Regions from separate parts of the Ralstonia edaphi genome, predicted to be linked through region 1. Evidence: predicted binding sites of a transcription regulator. Region 1 holds the regulator's gene; the other holds the start of a gene.
What was found. The regulator FliA, encoded in region 1, starts transcription of late flagellar genes. The targets are predictions, from matches to a motif close to CTAAAGTTTNNNNNNNNNNNGCCGNTA.

Region 1 (10,008 bases):
GCTCCGAACTCGGATCGCCGAGCAAAAAGCCTCACGCGTCGAGCTCCGAGCTCGGATGGCCGAGCGAAAAGCTCCATGCGTCGAGCTCCGAGCTCGGATCGCCGAGCAAAAAGCTCCACGCGCCGAGCTCCGAGCTCGGACCGCCGAGCAAAAAGCTCCACGCGTCGAGCTCCGAGCTCGGATCGCCGAGCAAAAAGCCTCGCGCTCGACACTTTTTGCGTGGCGGACGGGCGTTTGAGGTTTGGGCGCGCCTGACTTGGCGCGCAACTTGACCAGGCAGACGGCGCCAATGGCCGCTTCCGCACCCCCCGGCGGGAGGGTATTTCAAAGAAAAGCCGCCTTTTGGGCGGCTTTCTCACGTCTTCGATTTGGCAGCCCCCACGGCAAGATGGCACCCATCGAAAAGCCCCCCGCTGCACGACCCGCCAATGAACGCCGCACTGCTCCGAGTCACCGACATCCTGCGCAAGGGCGACTACCGCTCCGCCGCCGGCCCGGTACTCATCATCCTGATCCTGGCAATGATGGTGCTGCCATTGCCGCCGTTCATCCTGGATCTGCTGTTCACCTTCAACATCGCGCTGTCGATCATCGTGCTGCTGATCAGCATGCACACGCTCAAGCCGCTGGATTTCTCGTCGTTCCCGAGCATTCTGCTGATCACCACGCTGATGCGGCTGTCGCTGAACGTGGCGTCCACGCGCGTGGTGCTGATGGAAGGCCATACCGGCCCCGACGCCGCCGGCAAGGTGATCGAGGCGTTCGGCCACTTCCTGGTGGGCGGCAACTACACCGTCGGCATCGTGCTGTTCGTCATCCTGGTGATCATCAACTTCATGGTGATCAGCAAGGGCGCGGGCCGCATCGCCGAGGTCAGCGCGCGCTTCACCCTCGATGCGATGCCCGGCAAGCAGATGGCGATCGACGCCGACCTGAACGCCGGCCTGATCCGCGAAGACGAAGCCCGCAAGCGCCGCACGGCCATCGCGCAGGAAGCTGAATTCTTCGGCTCCATGGACGGTGCGAGCAAATTTGTGCGCGGCGATTCGGTGGCGGGTATCGCCATCCTGCTGATCAACATCGTTGGCGGCCTGGCCGTGGGCGTGCTCCAGCACGGCATGGACGTGGGCCACGCCGCCACCAACTACACGCTGCTGACCATCGGCGACGGCCTGGTCGCACAGATTCCGGCGCTGGTGATCTCCACCGCGGCGGGCATCATGGTCAGCCGCGTCTCCACCGACAAGGACGTCGGCCAGCAACTGTCGAGTGAGCTGTTTGCCATGCCGATGGTGCTGATGACGACCGCCGGCGTGCTGGGCCTGCTGGGCCTGGTGCCGGGCATGCCGCACATCCCGTTCGTGCTGTTTGGCGGCGGTCTGGGCTATCTGGGCTGGTACCTCAAGAAGAAGCGCGAAGTGCCCGAGGTCGAGCCCGTGCTGCAGGCGATTGCCCCGGTGGATACGCCCGAGGCGAGCTGGGACGACGTGTCGTGGGTCGACGTGCTGGGCCTGGAAATCGGCTACCGCCTGATCCCGCTGGTCGACAAGAGCCAGGACGGCGAGCTGCTGCGCCGGATCAAGGGCATCCGCAAGAAATTCACGCAGGACATGGGCTTCCTGGCGCCGGTGGTGCATATCCGCGACAACCTGGAGCTGGGCCCGTCGTCGTACCGCATCACGCTCAAGGGTGTGGAAATCGGCCACGGCGAAGTGCAGCAGGGCAAGTTCCTCGCCATCAATCCGGGTGGCCAGGACGGCCTGGGCGGTCATGGCGGCATGGGTGGTCGCCTGGGCACGCAACTGCCCGGCACGCCCACCGTGGACCCGACGTTCGGCCTGCCGGCCATGTGGATCAACGCCGATGTGCGCGATCGTGCGCAGGCCGAGGGCTACACCGTGGTCGATTGCAGCACGGTCATCGCCACCCACGTCAATCAGTTGATTTACACCCATAGCACCGAGCTTCTCGGCCGTTTGGAAGTGCAGCAGTTGCTCGATCATTTGGGCAAGGAAGCACCGAAGCTGGTCGAAGACGTTGTACCGAAGCTGTTGCCCGTCGCGACCGTGCAGAAGGTGCTGCAGAACCTGCTGGACGAAGGCCTGCATATCCGCGACATCCGCACCATCGTCGAGACGCTGGCGGAACACGGAGGCAGGACGCAAGACCCCGCCGAACTCACCGCCGCCGTGCGTGTGGCGCTGGGCCGGGCGATTGCCCAGCAGCTCTTCCCGAACAAGACCGAAATGCAGGTCGTCACGCTTGACCCGAATCTGGAGAACATCTTGCTGCAAAGCGTCGTTGGCTCTAACGCCGGCCCGATCGAACCGCAACTGGCTGACTCGCTCATGCAAGCGGCAGCGGATTCGTCGCGGCAGCACGAACAGATGGGTCAGACGGGCGTCCTGCTCGTACCGCCCGCACTGCGCCCGATGCTTGCACGCCTGTTCAAGCGTGCCGCACCGAACCTGCGCGTGCTGTCGCACGCAGAAATTCCAGATCACCGAACGATTAAGGTTGTCGCCATGCTTGGAGGCCGCGCATGAAAATGCATCGATTTACCGGACTGACGTCGCGTGACGTCTTGCGCAAGGTCCGCGACCAACTGGGCGATGGCGCTCTGATCCTGTCGAACCGCGCCATTCCGGGCGGCATCGAGATCATCGCCGCATGCGACTCGCACGTCGATGCGCTGGTCGACACGCAGTCGTCGGCGCCCAAGACGGCGCAGCGCCGTCCGATGGCACCGGCCCCGATTCCCGAGCCCGCACCGATTGCCGCTGCAACCGCAGCCGTCGTTGCCGCTCAGGCACCCGCTGCAGAGGCCCCGCAGGCCGAGGCCCCGGCACCGAACGCGCTGGCCCGTCTGCGTAACCGCTTCATTGCTTCGCGCCGCGCCCCCGCACAGGAAGACGCACCGGCAGCCCCGGTGGCTCCGGTCGCCCAGGCAGCCAAGCCGGCCGGCCGCACGCTGCAAACGCGCGTGGACGACGACGTGGCCTTTGGCGAAGAAGACGCACTGGCCGCGTCCACCCGCATGCTGGCCGGTCTGTCGCTCGACCGCGCCAATGCCGAGGTGGCCCAGTCCGCAGCGCAGGCCCTGGCCAGCACCGCGCAGTTCATCGCCCGCCGCACCGCGGTGGAAGACGACGAGCCGGAGATGGAATCGACGGCCCGCTTTGCCGCCCGTCGCGACCAGGCGCGTGAACAGGCACGCGAGCAGGATGACCGCCCGGTGTCGCTGCGCAGCTTTGCCGAACGCGTGGAAGCCCAGGCACGCACGCTCCGTGCAGAACAGCAGAAGGCCGAAGCCCCTGTGAAGGCGCGCATCGAAGCGCAAGCCGACGTAGACAAGACGTCCGACATTTTCGTCCGCGTGGAGGACACGATGGCCAAGCCCGAAGCCCCGCGTGACGACGTGAGCCTGCAGCGCTCGGCCATCCAGGCCGACGTGAAGGAAAGCATCCGCGCCGAGACCGACGTGATGACCCGCCGCATGGTCGGCGAGATCGAAACGCTCAAGAGCACGCTGAACGACGCCATGTCGAGCCTCGCCTCGCTGGGCGTGAAGCTGGGCGACCCGGTGCGTACGCGCCTGTTCCAGACCATGCTCAACGCAGGGTTCTCGGCACAGCTCACGCGCTACGTGCTGGAAAACATGCCGCAGCACGACTCGTATGAAGGTGCGCTGGACTTCGTGCAGCGCGCGATTGAAAAGAACCTGACCACCGTGTCGGATGAAAACAGCCTGCTCGACCAGGGCGGCGTGTTTGCCCTGATGGGCCCGACCGGCGTGGGCAAGACCACCACGACCGCCAAGCTGGCCGCGCGCTTCGTGCTGCGCCATGGCGCATCGCGCGTGGCGCTGCTCTCGACCGACAGCTACCGGATCGGTGGCCATGAACAACTGCGCATCTACGGCAAGATCCTGGGCGTCTCGGTGCATGCCGTGAAAGACGCGCAAGACCTGAGCCTGGCGCTGAACGACTTGCGCGAGAAGCACGTGGTGCTGATCGACACCATCGGCATGAGCCAGCGCGACCGCGCCGTGTCCGAACAGATGGCGATGCTGCATGCCGTGGGCCCGTCGATCAAGCGCCTGCTGCTGCTCAACGCTGCCAGCAACGGCAAGACGCTCGATGAAGTGGTGGGTGCCTACCGCGACGCCAACCTGGCCGGCTGCATCCTGACCAAGATCGACGAGGCTGCCTCGGTTGGCCACGCGATGGACGTGATGATCCGCCGCCGCCTGCCGCTGCACTACGTGTCGTACGGCCAGCGTGTGCCGGAAGACATTGCGGTGCCGAACAAGAAGCTGCTGATCCACCGCTCGTTCCGGGCCGGTGCGGAGCAGTCGTCGTTCACGCTGGATTCGGATGAATCGTTGCTCGTGGCGCAAGGCGCGGTGTTACGTAACTCAGGTAACCGCGAACCTGGCCTGGCCGCTTTCGATTTCGCCTGACAAGGGGGCGACCATGACGACGCCATTCGCCAAGGATCAAGCCGCAGGGCTGCGGCGCATGCTCGGTCATGCCGCTGCCCGCCGTGTGCTGGTGATCGGTGCGGAAGAGCAGGTCGATGACTTTGTCGACAACCTGCGCATCGCGCTGTCCGCCATGGGCCGCGACACGGCCGTGGTGAACGCCCAGACCATGCTCGCCATGCCCGGCGTGCTCGAGCAGTACGACGAGACGGCGGACGTGACGCTCGTGGCCGCGCATTTCGGCACCCGGGCGCTGAGCACCGTGGCTGAAGTCTGCGACGACGTGCTGCTGACCTTCTCCGATGGCCCGGAAGGCATCAAGAGCGCGTACACGCTGCTCAAGAAAACCGCCGTGCTGCAAGGCAGCGCCGGCATCCGCACCGTGGTGTGCGGCGCGCATTCGGTGGACTCCGCCGTGCGCGTGTTCGGCAATCTGGCCAACACCGTGGGCCAGTACCTGAACACCCGAATCGATTTCGCCGGCTACCTCCCTGAGGACCGGCACGTAGAACTCGCGCTCTCGCTCGGCAAGCCCGTGGCGAGTGCGTTTCCCGCATCGCCTTCGGCCATGGCCTTCCGCCAGCTTGCCGAAGAAATGTTGAGCTGGGCCAGCGCCGAGGCCCAAGCCGGTGATGGCAGTGCGCCGTCGCGGGTGGTCATGTCGGCGCGGGCACCGGCACAGCCGGCAGATGAATCGGCGCAGGCAACGTCAATGTCGAACTCGACTCCGACGCTGGGCGCCACCGCACGCGCGGCCGAATTGGTTTATTGAGGCGCAGCATGAACGAAGCGTCAAAGGCAGGCATGGATATGTACACCGCAACCGGTCGCAAGACCAAGTCCGACGAGATGGCCACGTACGCACCGCTGGTACGTCGCATTGCCAACCAGATGATGGTGAAGCTGCCGGCCAGCGTTGAGCTGGACGACCTGATCCAAGCCGGCATGATGGGCTTGCTCGATGCGCTGTCGCGCTACGAGGAAACGCAGGGCGTGCAGTTCGAGTTCTACGCGGCCCAGCGTATCCGCGGCGCCATCCTGGACGAACTGCGCGGCTCGGACTGGCTGCCGCGTGGCCTGCGCCGCAATGCGCGCACGATCGAGCAGGCGATCCAGAAACTGCAGCAGCAGAAGGGCCGCGCACCCACCGAAACCGAGATTGCCGCAGCGCTGGGCATGTCGCTGGCCGAATACCAGAAGCAACTGGTCGACCTGCAAGGCAGCCAGCTGCTGTATTACGAAGATTTCGACCGCGAAGACGCCGACGCTTTCATCGAGAACCGCGCACCCGAGAACGACGCCACGCCGCTGGACCAGCTGCTGGACCACGACCTGCGCGAATCGGTTGTGGCCGCCATCGAGGCACTGCCTGAGCGCGAAAAGCTCATGATGAGCCTCTACTACGAGCAGGACCTGAACCTGCGTGAAATCGGCGCCGTGATGGGCGTGTCGGAATCGCGTGTGTGCCAGATCCACAGCCAGGCGATCGCCCGCATCCGCTCGCGCCTGCGCGATCGCGCATGGCTGCCGACGCCGACCTGATCCGATATCAACCGGGCGCCGCTGCCAATGGCGAGCGACGCCGGGTCTGTGCCTGACCTGCCAGTTTCTTACTGCGCGGCCAGCGAGTCATCTCGCGGCCGCGCTTTTTCTTTGGGCACGTCGGTCACGAGCCGCGAGGCGGCAGCATCCCACACGCGGGTCTCGCCATGCTTGAAGAGAACGAAGCGCTCGGCGGGCATGTCGGCCGCCTTCAGCGCGCGGGCGAGATCGGTGATGGGCTGATCCAGCGCTTCGTCCGTGAGCGGGAACGTGCCCCAGTGGATGCCCACGGCCTGCCGGGCGCCGATGTCCTGCATGACCTGCACGGCTTCGGCCGGGTCGATGTGCTGCGCCTTCATGAACCAGCGCGGCTCGTAGGCGCCCACGGCAATGGCTGCCACATCGAAGTGGCCGAAGCGCGCCCCGATGTCGCGCGTGTCTTGCGAATAGCCCAGATCGCCCGAGAACCAGAAGCGCAGGTGCGGATGCAGCAGCGCCCAGCTGCCCCATAGCGTGTGGTTGCGGTCGTACAGGCCGCGTGCGGACCAGTGCTGCACGGCGCAGAAATGCGCGGTGAAGGGGCCGAAGCGGGCCTCGTCGTCCCAGTCGAATGCGCGCACGTTGGGGTTGTCACCGGCAAGGCGTGTGCCGCGCACGTTGCGCGCAAACCAGCGGTCGATGCCCAGCGGCACGAAAAACATCGGGGCGCCGCCGGGCTGGCGCATCAGCGCACGCACGCTGGCGCGGTCGAGGTGGTCGTAATGGTTGTGCGAGATCAGCACCAGGTCGATATGCGGCAACTGCTTGAGCGACAGCCCTGGCGGCTGATGGCGGCGCGGCCCGGCAAACGGCAGCGGCGAGGCGCGCTTGGAGAAGACCGGGTCGGTCAGCACATTCAACCCGTCGATCTGCAGCAGCAGCGTTTCGTGGCCGATCCAGGTGAGCTGCGGAACTTCGGGCGGTTGGTGGATGGCACCGAGGTTGGGCGCGATGCAGGAGAGGTCTTGCGTGGGCGGCTTGGGAAGCTTCAGGCGGCGGCGCTCCCGTTGCCATTGCCAGAAATCGGCGTCAGGGCGTGGGTGCGGATAGCGGTTGCGGAATCCGTCCGGCGTGTGGTGCGGCTTGGCGGGGTTGTAGTCGGGATTCTTCATGGGCGAAGTGTTCCGTGGTGTTTCGCGGCGTTCCGTGTTGGCGGGGCGGTCCGCCTGAAGGGATGCCCTGGTGCCGCATAGCTTACGCAAGTACGGCGTGGACGTCCTGGCGGTGCCGTCGTTATCATCGTCCAGTCGTAGACAGTGCCATGCGTTGAGCGTGTCGTTGCGTCCGGATGGTGGCGCACACAACGCATTCGTGTCTCCCTCCTGTCGCATCCGCCACATTCCACTGCCCCGCGCCCATGGATTCCGCCCCCGCCCGAAGCAATCCACAGCCCGGCCCGCTCTCAGCCGCGCTGTACCGAGACCGCCTGCACGCCAGCAACTGGTTTGGCGGTCTGGGCAAGCCCTTGCAGGAAATCCTCATCGACATGGCGATCGTGCGCAGGCTGGCCGACGGGGAGGTGCTGTTTCGCCGCGGCGACCCGCCCGACGGGCTGTATTGCGTGGTGGAAGGGGGCATTCGGGTGCGTGCCACCACGGCCGATGGCCGCGAGGCGCTGCTGGCCGTGCTGGAGCCCGTGAACTGGTTTGGCGAGATCGGCGTGTTCGACAACCAGGCGCGCACACACGATGCCCGGGGCGAGGGCGATACGGTGCTGCTGCACATGCCGCAAGCCGCGTTGATGGAGCTGCTTGAACGTGCGCCGCAGCACACGCACGCTTTTGCGTTGCTGCTGACGCACAAGCTGCGCCTCGCTTTTTCCGTGCTTGAAGAAACGGCGCTGTTGCCGGCCTCAGTGCGGGTGGCGCGACGCCTGTTGCTGATGGCCGCCGGCTACGGCGACTTGCGCCTCGGCACCCGCCGCGTGCTGCGCGTGCCGCAGGAGCAGCTTGCCTTGCTGCTCGCGCTGTCACGCCAGACCGTCAATCTCGTGCTCAAGGATTTTCAGGCACGCGGCATTCTCAAGGTCGCCTATGGCGAGATCGAACTGCTCGACCTGCCCGGCCTGCGCGACATCGCCAAGGGGTGAGCGCGCGCAGGCCGCGTCCGCTTACCGCCGCAGCAGACCTGCCAGCCCAATCGAAAAGTCCAGGCCCGCCCCGATCGCGCACTGGAACGTCTGCGGCGCCGACACCGCCTGATATGTCAGCGGCGAAAGAAACGAGACGGTTACCGTGGCCTTGTCGTCGGGCGTCACGCGGTACTGCGCGAGTTCCAGCACAGGCGTGCCGTCGGGGCGCAGCGTCAGATGCTGGTTAGAGAAGCCGATGTTGCTGCCTTCCACCTCCAGGAAGTCGCGCACCGCAAAACCACCGTGCACGACCGGCGCGGGTGCCTTGGCGCCGGCGCCTTGTCCATGCGGACATTGCGACGGCGAGAAGACCGCCGTGACCGGAATGCCCGAGAACAACTCTGTACGCAGGACGTCGTAATGCGACACCGCCACACGCGGCGCCACCTGCGCCTGCGCGAGCTGCGGCGCAGTGGTCAACGCCGTCAAGGCGGCGCACATCAGCGCAGTGCGCAGGGCAGGTTGAAGGGAACGGAATGCGTGATGGGTCGACATGGAGCGTGCTCCGTAGTGAAGGGGAATGTGCAGCGTAGGGTCGCGCATGCGCGTGCGCGACTACGCGGGCGCGTAGACGCGGCAACACGCACGCACTCAGCCGGGCCCCGGCGCCTGATGCGCCGGCACGATGATCAGGTTCTGACCGATATGGATCAGATCGGGATTGGCAAGCTGGTTCAGTCGCGCAACCTCGTCGATCACGACCTGCAATTCCCGATACGTCGGGCCGACCACGATCGTGCCGCGGTCCGCCTCGTTGCGCAGGATGCGCGAGAGTGACTCGCCGGCCAGTACGTCGTGTGTGACGGCGGGCACAAGGTGCGTAACGGGTGCCGGCGGCACGACAGGAGGCGGCGGAAGGACCGGCGTATGGGGCGGTGGCTGTGCCGGGCCGGTTTGTTGGGGCGGCTGATTGGGCTGCACGGGTTGTGCTCCCTGCCCCGAGTTGATCCAGGCTGAAATCAGCGCGGTGGTTTCAGCCAAGGCAGTGAGGCCCGCACTGGCGCGGATCACGCCCGGCATGAAGTTCGGCACCACGGCCTTGAGCGTCGACATCAGGTAGATCACCGAACCGCCCACCGATACGGCCCCGGCGACGCTTGGCGGGTGCGTCATCGCCGAAACGATGGTGCCGGTGGAAGACAACGTGTACGCGCCGTGCACAAGCGAGCGGACGACATCGCTGTTGTTGAAGTCGAAGCCGCGGCGGAAGCTGTAGCGCAGCAGGCCGTGATAGAACGCGTTGAGGGTGCTGCCCGCCATCATGGTGATGGCCAGCGCCGGAGGCACAAAGCCTTCGAGCATCATGCCGCCCCACGCACCAACGCCCACCACGCCGCCTACGGTGGATGCAAGGCGCCCAAGTTGGCCCGACCGCACGCCCGAATGCATGAAGTGCATCTGCGATGCGGGCAGCCCGAGGTAACCGTCCACGAGTTGCAAACAGGTGGACGTGACGCGCGCAATGTGGGTATCGCGCTCCTCCTCGCTGAGTCGGGGCTGCGCACCGGGCTTGGCCCGGTCGCGCAGCATGCCGATCGCAGCCAGCGTTTCTTCCATGACCGCGCGGATGTGGGGCAGGCGCTCCGGCGAGACATCACGTGCCTTGGCATAGCGTTCGATGCCTGCGTAATACGCGATGAGCTTGTTTTCGATCATCGCGGTATCGCCGCGCTGGATGCTCGAGCTGAGGATGGCGCGCCATTGCTGGGCCGTGCGACCGAAGGCCGGCAGCGCGCGCGCCAGTGAGGCCGAATCGCGCAAGTCCACCTTGCCCAGGCTGACGAGCAGGGCAGAGAGGGCGGCACCGCCTGCG
Region 2 (10,008 bases), on a different contig from region 1:
AGCGCCGTGCCGCGCAGCGGCTTGACGTGCACGAGGTTGAGCGAGGTCGGCACCACGAGGTTGCGGATGAACTCGCTGTACTTCTGCACCTTCACCGGCCCGACGGAGATTTCCGCGTTGCGCCGCATGAAGTTGAACAGCCCGATACGCCAGTTGCGCGCGAACCGCTCGTTGATGATTTCCAGCGTGGGCATGCGCCCACGGACGATGCGCTCCTGCGAGCCCAGGTTGTACGAGCGTATGCCCGAGGGGTCGGCGGCTTCGACGGGGTCGTCGTCCGCGTCATCGGACACGCCCTTCAGGAGCGCGTCGATTTCCTCCTGGGAAAGAAACTCTTCCTTGAGCATGTCACTGGATCACAAAGTTGGTGAACAAGACGTCTGCCACCGGCGATTCCTTGCCGACAGCCTTGAAGACGTGTTCGCAGAGTTCAACGATTTCCTTGGCGAGCTTGACCTTGCCGTCCGCCGGGTACAGCTCCGTGGGCGTCTTGCTGGCCAGCAGCATCAGGACCTTGCTGCGCAGCTCGGGCGTATAGGTCTTGATCTCTTCTTCGGCATGTTTGTCGAAGCTCTTGAACGTGATGCCGATCTGCAGATAGCGGTCGTTGCCTTCTTCGGGCTGCAGATTGACGGTCAGGGTTTCCATGGCCACGAACACCGGCTGTTTCGGCTTGGGCGGTGCGGCGGGGCCGGATGCGGCGTGATTGCCGCCTCCGAGGAAGAACCAGGCGGCGGCGCCGCCCATGCCGACGAGCAGGAGCACGATCAGGATGATCAGCAGCAGCTTGGTGGAGCCGCCCTTTGCTGGGGCGGGGGCGGTAGTGGCGGCAGCGGCTTCGGCCATGGGGATCACTCGGGGACTAAGGGGGGGTGGGCTTTCCCGGCTCGGGTTGCGCAAGACACCGTAAAACAACGCAGTGCACAGAGTCGGGTTCTCGGATTGCATTCTTCCCCAGCTCTGTCCAGCTCATTCCAGCAAGAAACGCGGTCAATCCCGCTTATCTCGGGCGTTTGCGATGTCCGGCACGGGGTGGCTCGGTTTCTATGGGTGATTAATAAGCCACTTATCTGTGCTCATTGCGTTGCCCCAGACGCTTGGCCGACCGCCCAGCCGACCGGCTCCCCGCGAAAGTGACGTTGGCCCGAAAGATTTGCCCGCACCTGCCGTTGTAATGAAGGAACGCGCCGGCACGTCCCGGCCCTGCATACCTGCATACCTGCATACCTGCATACCTGCATACCTGCATACCTGCATACCTGCGTTGCCTTGCGGAAGCCGCCTTGAATTCCTTGCCCTTTTCCAACCGTATTGACCTTGCGCTTGTCGATGCCGATGGCTTGCCGGCCGACTGTCCTGCGCGCGGCGAGCCCCCGGGCTTCTGCCCGAAGCTGGATCTGCTGTCGATGGTCAACGCGTTGACCGAGGGGATCCTTGTGTGCGGGGCAGACCGCCGGGTGACCTATGCCAATCCGAGCGCCGCGCGGCTCCTCGGTTTGCCGGTGGAAGACCTTGTGGGACGGTTGCTGCCCACGGTGGTGAACGCTGCCGTTGATGAATTTGATGCGTCCATTCATGAAGCCGACTGGCCGGACCAGGAAGTGATCGCGGAAGGCCAGCCGCAGTTGAACCAGATTTTCGGAATGCATTGCGTGGATGGCCGCACGGTGTGGGTTTCCAGCAACTGGACACCGCTGTATGCCGACGGCGGCCACTCGATGACGGCCTCCCCGCGGGCGTCCGAAGCGGGTGCGACGCCGTATTCGGTGCTGGTGTCGCTGGTCGACATCACGCAGATCCGCGAAGCGCAGCAGCGCATCCGGCATCTGGCCACGCATGACACGCTGACGGGTTTGCTGAACCGCTCCGCCCTGGAAGACCGCCTGGAGCATGCCCTGGCGATCGCGCGGCGCAACCGCTCGCGCGTTTCGGTCATGTTCCTCGACCTGGATCGTTTCAAGAACGTCAACGACACGCTGGGCCACCAGTTTGGCGACATGCTGCTGCGCGAAGTCGCGGCCCGCCTGCAGGCCTGCGCGCGTGAAGCCGACACCGTGGCGCGCCTGGGCGGCGACGAATTTGTCGTCATGCTCGAAGCGCTCGACGGCCTGGGCACGCGGCGCGTGGCGGAGCGCATCCTCTCGGCCATCAGCGCGCCGTTTCATATCGAGGGGCAGGAACTGTACCTGGGGGTATCGATCGGCATTGCCGTGGCACCCCACGACGGCGACGACCCGCACACGCTGCTGCGCAAGGCCGACGCCGCTATGTACCTGGCCAAGGAGCGCGGCCGCAACAACTTCCAGACCTTTACGAGCGACCTGGACGACCGTGTCTCGCGCCGCTTCCGCATTGAATCGGGCCTGCGCCGCGCGAGCGACCGCAACGAGTTCTACGCCGACTACCAGCCGCGCGTGGATGTGCGCAGCGGCCGCATCGTCGGCGTGGAAGCGCTCATCCGCTGGAACTCGGCCGATTTCGGCCGCATGATGCCCGGCCAGTTCATTCAGGACGCCGAAGAAACCGGCCTCATCGTGGAGATCGACCGCTGGATCCTGCGTGCCGCTTGCGACCAGCTTGCACGCTGGCGCCGCATCGGGCTGCCGGACTTGCGCATGTCGATCAACCTCTCGGGACAGGCGTTCAGCTCGGGGCAGTTGAGTGCGATGGTGCGTGGCGCGCTATCGACCAGCGGCTTGCCCGGCAACGCGGTCGAGCTGGAGATGACCGAAGGCATCCTGATACGCGACGATCCGTCATTGCATGCGCTGCTGACCGAGCTGCGCGCGATGGGCGTATCGCTGGCGCTGGACGATTTCGGTACCGGATATTCATCGCTGTCGTATCTGCACCGCTTCCCGATCGATACGCTGAAGATCGACCGGTCGTTCGTGCAAGACCTGCCGCATGTGGCCGAGCGCGCGGCCATCACGCGGGCCATCATCATGATGGCGCAGGCCATGGGCATGAAGACCGTGGCCGAAGGCGTGGAGACTACCGGCCAGCTCGAATTCCTGCGCGAAGTCGGCTGCGACGAGTTTCAGGGTTATCTGCTCACGCGGCCGCTGGAACCGGCAGCGGTGCAGGACCTCGTGCGCGAGAACGCCCGCCGCTACGGCGAGCGTGTCCCGCGATTCTTATAGCGTGCTCAGATCTGCAGGCCGTTGCTGACCACGTACATGGTCAGCTCGGCGTTGTTGCGCAGCTTCATTTTCGAAAGCACGCGCCCCCGATACACGCTCACTGTCTTGACACTGATCTGCAGTGCCTCGGCAATCTCGCCCAGCGTGCGGCCGGAGCCGAGCATGCGCAGCGTCTGGAATTCGCGGTCGGAGAGGATGTCGTGGCGGGGCTTGTCCCAGTCGACGTTCAGGTTGTCGGCCAGGACTTCCACCAAGTCTGAAGGCAGGTATTTCTTGCCCTTGGAGATGGCGTTGACGGCAGCCAGCAGCTGCGGCTGGCTGGCGTCCATCGGCAGATAGCCGGCGGCGCCTGCCTTGAGCGCCCGGACGGCAAGCAGCGCTTCGGGGTGGCGGCCCAGTGCCAGCACGGCCAGACGCGCATGTTGTTGGCGCACGGTCTTGATGGTCTGGAATTCGTCGCCGGTGGCCGATTCCACCGAGAACAGCATGACGTCCCACTCGCGCTGCGCGAGCAGGTCGTTATTCGCATCGCGCAGGTCCGGTACGGCCTCGATCTGCCGGGCCAGGCGCGAATCCTTGAGGATCTGGCGCAGGCCGACACGGGCGATATCGTGCGGTTCGACGATCAAGACATTGAGCATGGTGGGTGTTGCGGGTCAAACGCGGGCTCGCTTCGAGCTCTTCTTTCCACCGGCAGGCTGTTGGGCCGAACTGGCGGGCTTGCAACTCCCCATCTGTGCCGTGTGTGGCGCTCTATATAGAGAAGGATGCTGGCGCCTATGAACTGGTCGAACGAGTATAGCCGAGGCCCTGCAGGCCAAGAAGCAGGCGCACCGCCTCTTTTGGAGGGGGGCCGGACATCAGGCGCCCGCAAGCCCAAACCGCCGCCGACGCACAAATTTGTCAAGGCGACCCTAAACTTTCCTCAGAGGCCACCGATAACCTGAGTACAACGCAGACCTGATCCCCTTCAAGTTGCAGGTCACGTTGCCCGGCCTAGCCGGAATTAGCAAACACGGGCAACAAACCATCGGGAAACTTAGGAGCCGTCATGTCCCTCAGCCTCAATACCAACATCTCGTCCCTGCAAACGCAGCAAGCTCTGTCGCAATCGCAGTCCGCTCTGCAAACGTCGCTGCAACGTCTGTCGACCGGCCTGCGTGTGAACAGCGCAAAGGACGATGCCGCTGCTTACGCTGTGGCTTCCAGCCTGACCACCACGCTGAACTCGCAAACCCAAGGTATCCAGAACGCCAACAACGCACAGTCGTACCTGCAAACGGCCGACTCGTACCTGGGCCAGGTTGAAAACAACCTGCAACGTATGCGCCAACTGGCTGTGGAAGCCAACAACGGCGGTCTGTCGACCACCGACCAGGCCAACCTGGACAAGGAATACCAACAGCTGGCCACGGCCAACAAGAACATCGAGACCAACGCCAACTACAACGGCGCCAAGCTGTTCGACGGCTCGGTCACCTCGACCACGTTCCAGTACGGCCAGAACTCGGCGACCGACGTCGCTACCGTGACCAACGCCAACCTGGCCAGCTTCGGTACGCTGTCGAGCACGAGCGTGACTTCGACCGCCAACGCAACGGCAGCCCAGGCCAAGATCGACGCCGACCTGGCCAGCCTGAAGGCAGCTCGCGCTGACCTGGGTGCACAGCAAAGCGGTCTGAGCTCGACGATCAACACGCTGACCTCGTCGAACACCGCCCTGTCGGCTGCCAAGTCGGCCATGGTCGATACCGACTACGCTTCGGAAACGTCGAACATGACCCGTCAGAACATCCTGCAGCAAGCGGGTACGGCGATGCTGGCGCAAGCCAACTCGGCACCGAACAGCATCCTGAGCCTGCTGAAGGGCTAATCAGTAAGTTGGATGCAGTCCGGCCGCTCCGGCGGTTGGGCCAAGGGCCGGCGCTCCTCGGGGCGTCGGCCTTTTTTCGTTGGTCGGATACCCCACTTTTTCGTGGGTGGCGCCTGCATAACCTGCCCTAAAGAAGCTGCAGCCCGTGCCGTTGTGTAGAGAGACTTCCGCCGGCGCAGATGCTTATCGGACCCGATCATGGCGACTACCACTACCACCTCCTCAACCAGCAACTACGTTCCGCCGATCTCCATTCCCGGCATCGGGACGAGCATCGACGTCAATTCGCTGGTGACCAGCCTCATGAAGGTGGAAAGCCAGCCGCTGACGCAGCTGCAGACGCAGCAAAGCTCGTACCAGACGCAGCTGTCGGCCGTGGGCTCGCTCAAGAGTGCGCTGTCGACCTTCCAGACCGCGCTGTCCAATCTGACCAGCGCGTCGAATTACAGCGCGATGAAGGCCAGCGGCTACGACTCGTCGATGCTGAGTGCGTCGGTGACGGGCTCGGCGCCTGCGGGTTCCTACGCGGTCAATGTCACGCAGCTCGCGCAATCGCAGGTGCTGGCGGCGCAAGGCCAGACGTCCACCACGACGGCCATCGGCAGCGGTGCGTCGACCACGATTTCGTTCTCGTTCGGCTCGGTGTCGGGCGGGTCGTTTTCGGGCGGGAAATACACCGGTTCGACCTTCACGCAGAACGGCAACCTGGCCGGTGGCTCCATCACGATCGATTCGTCCAACAACACGCTGGCGGGCATCCGTGATGCGATCAACTCGGCCAACATGGGTGTCTCGGCCAGCATCGTGAACGACGGCAGCGGCAACCCGTACCGCCTGGTGCTGACGTCCACCGCAGGGGGCTCCAGCTCGGAGATGAAGATTTCGGTGTCGGGCGACTCGACGCTGCAATCGCTGCTCTCGCAAGACCCGGCCGGCACGCAGAACATGACCGAGGTGACCACGGGCCAGAACGCCCTGGCCACCATCAACGGCATTGCCGTGCAAAGCCCGACCAACACGTTGTCGAACGTGGTGGATGGCACGTCGTTCACGCTGTCCAAGACGGGCAGCACGAACGTAACGGTGGCCAACGACCCGACGGCCACCACCACTGCCGTCACGAACTTCGTGAACGGCTACAACGCGCTGCGCACGCAACTGAATTCGCTCACCAAGATCGACACCGCCAATAGCGCCAACAACGGGCCGCTGGCTGGCGATGTGAGCACCAAGACGCTCATCAACCAGATTACCGACGTGCTGGGCCAGGCGGTCGGCAACGGCAATTACCAGTCCCTGGGCAGTGTCGGCGTGACGATGAATTCCGACGGCACGCTGTCGGTCGACAACACCAAGCTGTCGGCTGCCATTGCAAAGTCGCCCAGCCAGGTGGCCGGATTGTTTGCCGGCACCGGCACGGCCACCGATTCGCTCGTCAGCGTGCCGACGTTCTCGGACTCCACGCAGGCCGGCAGCTACGCCGTGAACGTGACGCAGCTGGCCACGCAGGGCACGCTCACGGGTTCGGCGGCCGCCAACACGACTATCACTGCAGGCGTGAACGACACGCTCGCGTTCAACATCAGCGGCATGTCCGTCAACGTGACGCTGGCGGCCGGCAGCTATACCGCAGCGACACTCGCTGCGCAGATTCAAAGTCAGATCAACGCATCGACCACGCTGCAGAACGCCAAGGTCAACGCATCGGTGTCGGCCGATGCCGGCGGCGTGCTGAGCATTACCGACAGCCAGTTCGGCTCGGTGTCGGCGGTGTCGGTGTCGGGCAACGGTGCTTCGTCGCTCTTCGGCGCAAGCCCCACGTCGACCAACGGTGTGGATGTGCAAGGCACCATCAACGGCGTTGCTGCAACCGGTTCGGGACAGAACCTGTATGGGATCAGCGGTTCTGCCACCGACGGTTTGACCGTGCAGGTGGCGGGTGGCCCGCTGGGTGCCCGCGGCACGGTCACAGTGCAGCGCGGTTACGCCGCTCAGCTCAACACGGTGATGACCAACCTGCTGTCGTCCAGCGGCATGGTGCAGAACGAGACCGACGCGATCAACAGTTCGCTCACCTCGCTTGCCGACCAGATCACCGCCATGAAGACGCGCCTGGATAACAAGCAGGCGCTCTACTACACGCAGTTCAACGCGTTGTCGGCAGCGGTGGCCAGCATGACGAACACCAGCAATTATTTGACGACGCAGCTCGCGGCCATTGCCAAGCAGACGTCGAGCAACAACTAAGCCAATTTCAGGTTTAGAGCACAACCCAAAATAAAACACACCACAGCGAGGACCTTTTCCATGTACGCTGCACGCCGTGCCATCGGTGCCTATGCGCAAGTCGGCATCGAGACGTCCGTGGTTGACGCCAATCCGCACCGCCTGATCGCCATGCTGTTCGAAGGCGCGCGCGCCGCCATCAACCTGGCCGGCGCCGCCATCCAGCGCGGCGACGTGCTGGCCAAGGTGCGGGCGTTCGACAAAGCGATCTCGATCATCGGTCAGGGCCTGCAGGCCAGCCTTGATCACCAGCGCGGCGGCGACATCGCCGTGCAACTGAACACGCTGTACGACTACATGCTGCGCCGCCTGCTGGTGGCCAACGGCAACAACGATCTGACGATCCTCGCAGAGGTGGACGCCTTGTTGGTCCCGCTGCAGGATGCGTGGCTCGCCATCGGCCAGACCGGCCAACCGGCCGCCGCCGTGGCGAACAGCCACCTGAGCGTTGTGAGCTGACTGCCGGTCGTTTGTAAGAACGACCTTTGACTGAATTCGGCCCAACTGGAGCCAATATGCACCGCAACATCCCGATCAAGGACAGCGAAAGTCTGTTCACCTGCTACGAAGCCATTGCGCGCCTGACCGCTGAAATGGTCAGCGCGGCCGAAGTGGGTAACTGGGAAGTCGTCAGTACGCTGGAACGCGAAAGCGCCGCCTATGTGGATGCGCTGCGCCGTTCCGAACCGCATCCGCAGCTTTCGCGCGCAGACGTGGAGCGCAAGCGCACGCTGCTCGTGCGCATTCTGGAAGATGACGCCCGCGTGCGCGCCATGGTGTATCCGCGCCTGGACCGCCTGCAGAAGCGCATCGACACGGCGCGCCGCGCCACCACCGCAAGCAACGCCTACGGCAGCATGGCGCGTTATTGAATCGACGCGTCCTGCAGCTGTTTTGACAGCGTCAGATAGTGCTCGGACTTGCGTGCGAGCGCTTGGCTCTGCATCTGGTACACGATGGCCAGTTGCTGGGCAGCGAGGAAGCTGCCCCGGCCGATGACGCTGCCGTCCATCTCCGGCTGATCGCCGATCTCAAGGCAGCGGTTGAAGACCTGCTCTGCCAACGGTAGCCACCGGGCGCCTGCCTCATCAGGCTGCTTGGCCGCCGCATCCAGCAACACCAATCCCAGCGCAAAGCACAGATCCGGAAAATCCGGCCACGTCTGGATGGCCACGTCGCCTTGCGTGAGCGCCTCTTCAACGCGGTCGGCCTTGCCCAGGCTGTACACATATCGCAGCGCCAGGTTGCGACGGTAGGGCGCATCTGGCGCCGCCAGGCTGAAGGCGCGCGCGTAGTAGGTCACGGCCTTTGCGTAGTCTTCGTGATGCAGCTCGGTTTCCTTGCCGAGCTGATACAGCACGTATGGGTCGTCCGGCCGATGCGCGAGTTCATCGAGCAGCAGTTGCGTATTGCGCTCGCCTTTCTTCTGCATCTTCGCGGCGGTATAGCCGTCGTGGCGCACCACGATCGGCACGCGCGCCGCGGGCAAGGACGACACCGGCTGCTCATGGATGCGCCCCGTGTAGTGCACGCCACGCGGCAGCAGCCGCGGAATCCACGCAATCAACTGGCTGGCGGATTCGGTTGCATCGGTATCGTTCTTGACGCATACCACGCCGACGAACGGCTCCGCGCCGCTGAGCGTGCGCAGGTGCTCGCCGCCGCTTTCCAGCCATTCGTCTGCGTCGAGGATGAGGTTCCAGTCGGCATTGGCGGCCTGCAGCGCGGTGTTGCGCGCGGCTGAGAAGTCATTCGTCCACGCCACGTGGCTGACGAGCGCGCCGCACGACTCGGCAATGGCCACGGTGTCGTCAGTCGAGCCTGTATCCAGGACCACCATGCGATCGACAAACGGCTTGGCGCTGAGCAGGCAGCGCGCAATGCTGGCGGCTTCGTTGCGGGCGATGACCACCAGCGCCACATCGGCGGAAGCAGACGGTGCGCTCATTCGCGGTCGTCCGCCGTGGCCAGTGCGTCGAGCAGCTTGCGCAGCACGTTGCGTGTGGCGCCGATCTCGTCCAATTCCAGCGGAATCTTGCAGACGAGGGCTTCGGGCACCTTGGCGGCGCGCTCGCGCAGTGCGCGGCCGGCGCCGGTCAATTCGATGACGACACGGCGCTGGTCATCGGGATCGCGCGTGCGGGTGACGAGGCCTTGCTCTTCCAGGCGCTTGAGCAGTGGCGTCAGCGTGCCCGTATCGAGGTACAGCGTGCGGCCGAGGTCACCCACGGCGCACGGCGCCTGCTGCCAGCACGCCAGCATCACGAGGTATTGCGGATAGGTCAGGCCCAGTTCATCCAGCAGCGGGCGGTAGAGCCGCGTCAGCAGATGGCCGGCGGCATACAAAGGAAAGCAGAGCTGCTGATCGAGCGCCAGCACGTCGTTCACGGAAAACTCCCGGGGGGACGGTCTGGCGCCCGAGCGGCGAGTGCCGCATCGGCCCGGAAAGGGCTCAGCGCGTGACCGTGTTCAATTGGACGTCAATATTGCCACGGACGGCATGCGAATAGGGGCATACACCATGCGCGGCAGCCACAAGCGCCTCTGCCGTCGCCTGGTCGACGCCGCCCAGGGTGGCCGCCAGCGACACGGTCAGCGCAAAGCCGCCGTCTTCGCGCGGGCCGATGCCGACCGTGGCCGTGACCGAAGTCGATGCCAGCTTGATCTGCTTGGCACGTGCAACATGCAGCACAGCGTTTTCAAAGC

Region 2: a site for FliA is predicted at 5,144-5,170, ahead of fliD (flagellar filament capping protein FliD). Genes of this name have one in related genera too.

The regions. Positions count from the first base shown of each region.
Region 1 covers NZ_CATWHI010000001.1:656,634-666,641, reverse strand. Annotated here, with positions in the region: gene flhA (flagellar biosynthesis protein FlhA) at 429-2,546, shown strand; gene flhF (flagellar biosynthesis GTPase FlhF) at 2,543-4,462, shown strand; gene R2669_RS02935 (MinD/ParA family ATP-binding protein) at 4,476-5,255, shown strand; gene R2669_RS02930 (RNA polymerase sigma factor FliA) at 5,264-6,025, shown strand; gene R2669_RS02925 (MBL fold metallo-hydrolase) at 6,094-7,176, opposite strand; gene R2669_RS02920 (Crp/Fnr family transcriptional regulator) at 7,422-8,153, shown strand; gene R2669_RS02915 (VirK family protein) at 8,175-8,690, opposite strand; gene R2669_RS02910 (LysM peptidoglycan-binding domain-containing protein) at 8,787-10,008, opposite strand, start outside.
Region 2 covers NZ_CATWHI010000004.1:228,162-238,169, reverse strand. Annotated here, with positions in the region: gene fliM (flagellar motor switch protein FliM) at 1-347, opposite strand, end outside; gene fliL (flagellar basal body-associated protein FliL) at 349-846, opposite strand; gene R2669_RS15925 (sensor domain-containing protein) at 1,407-3,143, shown strand; gene R2669_RS15920 (LuxR C-terminal-related transcriptional regulator) at 3,149-3,784, opposite strand; gene R2669_RS15915 (flagellin N-terminal helical domain-containing protein) at 4,195-5,016, shown strand; gene fliD (flagellar filament capping protein FliD) at 5,215-7,263, shown strand; gene fliS (flagellar export chaperone FliS) at 7,324-7,761, shown strand; gene R2669_RS15900 (flagellar protein FliT) at 7,818-8,174, shown strand; gene R2669_RS15895 (glycosyltransferase family 2 protein) at 8,168-9,250, opposite strand; gene R2669_RS15890 (MarR family winged helix-turn-helix transcriptional regulator) at 9,247-9,690, opposite strand; gene R2669_RS15885 (organic hydroperoxide resistance protein) at 9,755-10,008, opposite strand, start outside.